One region of the Halomonas sp. XH26 genome, then DNA from elsewhere that is predicted to be linked to it. Evidence: predicted binding sites of a transcription regulator. Region 1 holds the regulator's gene; the other holds the start of a gene.
The links. The regulator LexA, encoded in region 1, represses DNA repair genes until DNA is damaged. The targets are predictions, from matches to a motif close to TACTGTNTANNTANACAGTA.
Positions count from the first base shown of each region.

Region 2: dinB (DNA polymerase IV) is a predicted target of LexA. The motif match lies at 1,417-1,436, and genes of this name have one in related genera.

Region 1 is NZ_CP071889.1:1,734,232-1,737,360, reverse strand. It holds gene J4377_RS08055 (L,D-transpeptidase) at 51-572, opposite strand; gene J4377_RS08050 (TetR/AcrR family transcriptional regulator) at 550-1,227, opposite strand; gene lexA (transcriptional repressor LexA) at 1,555-2,232, shown strand; gene J4377_RS08040 (energy-coupling factor ABC transporter permease) at 2,293-2,964, opposite strand; gene purU (formyltetrahydrofolate deformylase) at 3,050-3,129, opposite strand, start outside.
Region 2 is NZ_CP071889.1:758,295-761,423, reverse strand. It holds gene J4377_RS03555 (alpha/beta fold hydrolase) at 1-207, opposite strand, end outside; gene dinB (DNA polymerase IV) at 347-1,393, opposite strand; gene J4377_RS03545 (YdiU family protein) at 1,497-2,972, opposite strand; gene J4377_RS03540 (NAD-dependent protein deacetylase) at 3,020-3,129, opposite strand, start outside.

The DNA.
Region 1 (3,129 bases):
TTAGTTGATCAATCTCTCGTGTCAAAAAATCAATAATAAGCTGCCTACGCTTAGCCATTATGAAGCCAAACAGGTGTGCCCGGCGGCGCATGCTCAAAAAGATAAAGCAGATCGTCATTGCGCAACCGAATACACCCATGTGAAGCAGCCACACCCATCGGTTGATCAGGTGGCGTGCCATGAAGGTAGATAAAGCGACGCTGAGTGTCGACATCCCCGCCGCGATTCACTCCTCTCTCTAAACCACAGAGCCACAAAATGCGCGTTAATATCCAATCACGATGAGGGAATTCCGCCGCAAGCGCCGACGTAAACACCTCCCCAGTCCACCGTCGCCCCCGAAAAACAGCATTATCAGCTAAACCGCCACCTATCGATGCGCGGATATAATGCCATCCCAGGGGGGTTTGACCACTACCTTCCTGCTGTCCTACACCTTTCTCACCGGTGGATACAGAGCACGTGTACTGCAGCGTACGCCCTTGCCACCAGCATAGCTGCTGCTGTTTGATATTGATTTCTATCCAACCACCATTCTGCGGGGGTAGTTCAGCTAGCGTGGGCGTTCGCATAATGTCCTTCATCAGCAGCAGGCGGTAGCGGAGCATTCATGGCAGCAACCACGACAGGGCGTAAACGTCTTACCAAATCCCTGACGGTTACTTGCTCATTATAGTCTTTCGCAGCAATGTCTCGCAGCGCATCTAGACCCGACAGCGTAAAAATCACGGTGCCCAACATGAAATGCAGTCGCCAAAAACGCTCAGCATCAGGTAAATCTGGCGTTGCCTGGCGCACGAGTTCAGTAAAGCGGGTAAATACGTCTCCGTACTGCTGTTGGATATAACGGCGTAAATGCCCTTGTGCCTGGCTATACGCCAACCCTAGCAGACGCATAAACACCTTCAGGCTATTGCGCTCAGCAGGCACTGCCAGCACCGTGCTTGCCATTGTTTCCAACAGCACTTCAAGCGGAATCACATCACCGTTGTACTGCGCTTCCAGCTCATCAAGCGCCGTGTGAAAACGTTGCGAGAAAGGGTCTAAATAGCGCGCAAACACCGCTTGGATAAGCGCTTTTTTAGAACCAAAGTGGTAATTGACAGCCGCCAAATTGACCCGCGCTTTACTGGTGATATTGCGTAGCGATGTTTCGGCAAAACCACGCTCGGCAAACAGCACCTCAGCGGTATCGAGGATACGTGTTACCGTATCAGATTGCGCCATAGCGCCCTCCAGAAAACGAGTGTTTAAAACATCGTTAAATACTATGCCATAACGCTATTTGGCTCAATCACTTATCTTTAGCTTTTTACCCAACGCTCAAATGCACCCTAGGCCCCTATTCAAACGCCTGCCATCAGACGCTCCGTCGACAGAGCCCCTCAGACTTACCGTTCTTATCTCCACTCCTGACACCATTCGCATAACGACTCCCATGCCATAGCGAAACGCTCTAGCATGTACTGGACAGAGCAACATACTGTATACTTAACCACATACTGTTTAAGCCGACATGTAGCCACTGTCTTGTTTAATTTTTTGGAGTTTGTTATGTCGCGTCCACTTACTGCTCGTCAACAGCATGTTTTTGATTTTATTGTTAAAACGATGTCTGAATTTGGCTATCCGCCAACCCGCGCAGAAATTGCCAAAGCGCTAGGCTTTCGCTCCCCTAACGCTGCTGAAGAGCATTTACGAGCGCTTGAGCGTAAAGGTGCCATCCGCATCATTCGCAATACCTCGCGGGGGATTCGACTGCCTAATCAGGAACCGCAGGATGTCAGTGATGTCTCGGCAACAGCGCCTGCCGCCAACGTAGAACCACTACCCAATGGCTTACCTGTCATTGGCGAAGTGGCCGCAGGAAGCCCGATTCTAGCAGCGGAACACATTGATCGTTATTGCCCACTCCCCGCTGAATACTTTACCCCCAAAGCGGATTACCTTCTTCGGGTGCGAGGCTTGTCAATGAAGGATGTTGGCATACTGGAAGGCGACCTTCTTGCCGTGCATCGCACCGACCGGGTTCGTGATGGCCAGATTGTGGTGGCAAGGCTAGAAGATGAAGTAACTGTAAAACGCTTTAAACGACAGGGCCATACGGTGACGCTGATTGCTGAAAACAACGACTTTGCGCCCATAGAAATTGACCTACGCACGCAGCAGTTGGATATCGAAGGGGTGGGAGTTGGTGTCATACGTGGCGGTAACGGCCAAGCACTGGGATAAGCGAGTAAGTGTAAATGCCGGTGAGGCACTCGATAGAGATACTCACCGGCTATCGCAATGTTACTGAGAGTCTATATAGCGACGATCATTAAACGTAGCTACCCAACTCGGGTGATACACCAATAAAATACTGAGCAACATCCCTGTGATGAAAGCCTCGGAGGGCATTAACAGGGGTAAGAAGCGCGCATACTCTTGGGCTAAGTACACAGCTTCAGAGTCGGTACCCGCCACCATGATTAGCAAGACCGCCGACAACCCTCCTGCCAGTGTTGCCAGCGCTGCGCCAAAAAAGCCGCATACGAATAGAAAGATCATCAAGTTATCCGGCAGGCGCCGATCTACCCATCGCCATACCAAACCGGTAATGACCGCAGGTACAATGCCGGTTACCAATACATTAGCGCCTAGTAACACCCATTCGTTGCGGCCAATAGCTGACATCGCAACATTAATCAGCACATTGCTGATTAATGCGAGAGGCATTTTGAATACCAACGTCATTAAGACAGTGAATACTAAGTGCAGGGTTAGCCAATCGACTGCCTGAGCACGCAGTTGCCACATCAACACTACAGCGAGCGTCGCGGCTAACCACCGATGCTGAAGAGCCACATCGCCTATCAGTACTCGCCAAGGGCGCAGCCATATCATCCATGCAAGTACGCTCAACGATACCAACCACGTCAGCAACAATGCCCAGGGAGCTAAAACACTTTGCGCGAAAGACATGGATGCCCCTATCTACCCGTCAGCTAACGACAAGCCAGCTGTAAAATTGAATTGACTAAAAACTCTGCGTATCTAAACAACATGCTTAGCTGAACACCACGGTCTTATTGCCATGGATTAATACTCGGTCTTCTAAATGCCATCGTAAACCACGCGCCAATACCG
Region 2 (3,129 bases), 980 kb from region 1:
TGTAACCGGCAAGTAGCTCAACAGTTCATCGACTAAATTGCCCCAGTTATGGTTCACCGGGTAATCCGGGTGATGCCCCAATCGATCAAGCGGATGGAGGTCAAACGACTCTGCCAGTGGTTCCAGCAGCGTGCGATAGCTTAAGCCAGGAAAGCCATTCGCATGGGCAAACACTAAACGAGGGCGTTGGGTGGCATGGGCAGACATGGTTAGCTCGCAGGGTAAGAAGACAGGAAAGCAGCGTGGCAGCAGCACCCACGCTAGCTAGCAAGTAGACAAACTATCATACGTCTGTTTTAACGCGCCTTTGTATGAGCGTCAATCGACATAAGTATTAACAGGCTAATTAAAACAGCGAGAGCTGCTGAGCGGTAGCTTCTTCTGCCAAGCGGTAGCCCACGCCTAATAGCCGAACTGGCCTCTCCCCTCGCGCCCAACCAATAGTTAACAGGGATTCGAATTGATCCAGGTTAGGTGCGGGGTCGGCGTGTTCAACCGTGGTTTGGGTAAAGTCGTTAAATTTTACCTTCACCATTAACCCGCGCACGGCGGGCGCTGGGTCTAGTCTGGCATAGCGCTGCTCTAAGTCGTTGAGTAGATCCGGTAATTGTTGGCGACAGGCTTCCAGGGTGGGTAAGTCCTGGGAGTAGGTTTGCTCGGTGCTGATCGATTTCCGCTCACGGTGGGTTTTCACTGGCCGCTCGTCGCGCCCAAAGCTAAGCTCAAACAGTCGATGACCGAAGCGGCCAAACTGTTCGACCAGCTCAGTGAGCGGACGAGCCCGCAAATCCGCACAGGTTTGGATACCCAACCCCGCCAATTTTTCAGCCGTGCGTGGCCCTACGCCGTGGATTTTCTTGACCGGCAGTTGCTGTACAAAGCCATCGATATCGTTCGGCGTGATCACAAACAGACCATCGGGCTTACGCCAGTCACTGGCAATTTTGGCAAGAAACTTATTGGGTGCGACACCTGCCGAGACGGTAATGCCTACTTCTTGTTTAACCCGTTGGCGAATCGCTTCGGCCATGCGGGTAGCGCTGCCGTTGCACAGGGAAATATCAGTAACGTCTAAAAAGGCTTCATCTAGCGAGAGCGGTTCAATCAGTTCAGTCACATCGCGATAAATCGCAAATACTTGACGCGCCACCGCTTTGTATTTGGCCATATCACCGCGGATAACGGTCAAATGTGGGCAGCGTTTGAGTGCTTGCGCCATGGGCATGGCCGAGTGGATGCCAAATTCGCGGGCGGGGTAATTACAGGTAGCGACAACCCCGCGCTGCTCAACGCTGCCGCCTATCGCAATCGGCACATCGTTAAGCGCTGGGTTGTCGCGCATTTCAACCGCTGCGTAGAAGCAGTCACAGTCGCAATGAATAATTTTGCGCACAGGTTGCCCTTGCCTCCGCCCTTACCTGTAAATAATCACAGTTTACCACAAGCGCGATGTGAGCTATTACCGCCGTGATGGCTTACTTTTCAGCTTGGGCAAATCAAGTACCGCAAAACGTTCTTAATACCTGCTCGTTTTCCGTTGCGGGAGCTGCAAGGCGGCGTGCTTCTGCGGATTCATCAAAGGGCTGGGTGACCACAGCAAGTAAGCTGTGAAACGGCGCAAAGTCGCCCTCGTAAGCCGCATTGATAACTTCCTGAATTCGGTGGTTACGGGGAATAACAACTGGATTAGCACGCCGCATGGCGGCTAAGCGCTCGCTGTCTTGGCTGGCAACCTGTACTGCTTGCCACTTATCTAACCATGCCGCCAACTCATTGGGTTGGGTCGTCAGCGCCAGCAGTGCTTCCTTATGCGTTTCACTTGAGGTGCTGGCGAAGTGTGTCAGCGCATCAAAGGTAGCGGTCATATCCATCCGCCCCTGGTGCATCTGACTTTCCAGCGCTTCCATTAGCGTTACCGCTTGATCGCTGTCTGCTGCAAGGCCGAGCTTATCCGCATGCAGGCGGCGCTGCTCGGCATCAAACAGCGGCTCAAAGCGGCGAATGATATCGGTGGCCTGCTCGACGACGGTATCGCCCTCTTCGCGCATCAGCGGCAGCAGCGTTTCGGCAAAGCGGGCTAGGTTCCATTGAGCAATGGCGGGCTGGTTATCAAAGGCATAGCGCTTGCCTTGATCAATCGAGCTGTAGACTTTTTGCGGGTCAAACTGCTCCATAAAGGCACAGGGGCCGTAATCAATGGTTTCTCCGGCAATGCTGCAGTTGTCGGTATTCATCACGCCATGAATAAACCCAAGGCTCATCCACCGCGCCACTAGCGCCGCTTGGCGAGCAACCACCGCCTCTAACAAGGCTAAATAAGGATCATCTGCACTAGCGGCTTCGGGATAGTGGCGCTCAATCACATGGTCGGCCAGCGCTTTCAGGGCAGCTTCATCTCTGCGTACCGCAGCAAATTGAAAGGTACCCACACGAATATGACTGCTTGCCACTCGGGTAAAGACTGCGCCGGGCTCAGGTAATTGGCGCACGACTCGCTCGCCGGTAGAAACGGCGGCTAACGCACGGGTGGTAGGTACGCCCATTGCGGCCATAAACTCACTGACCAGATACTCCCGTAGCACCGGACCCAGCGGCGAACGCCCATCACCACCACGGGAAAATGGCGTGCGGCCGCTGCCCTTGAGCTGAACATCGCGCCGTATCCCGTTCTGGTCGACGACCTCCCCCAGTAACAATGCGCGGCCATCGCCCAACTGCGGTACAAAGTTACCAAACTGATGCCCAGCGTAGCCCAGCGCCCGTGGCTCTGCGCCGGGTGGCAACTGGTTGCCACTAAACCACTGGGCAAGGGTGGCATCATCAGACTTACTCTTCAGCCCTGTCTTAACTCCCAGCGTTTCTGCCAGGCGCTCATTAAATACAATCAGCGCGGGCTGGCTCACTGGCGTGGGCTGACAGGCCATCCACAGTGGCTCGGGAAGCGTTGCAAACTGGTGTTCAAATGACAGCACGGGCGACTCCGCTGTTGGTAACAATCGTTGCCTAATACCCTAGCACTTTAGTCAAGTAAACGCTGCTGCAAACAGCCAACAGCGTGCTCTAGCACCGGTGTTAACGGCGCACGCCACTGATGGGTTAATAGTGCATCGGCGCGGGTGACGCCCAACG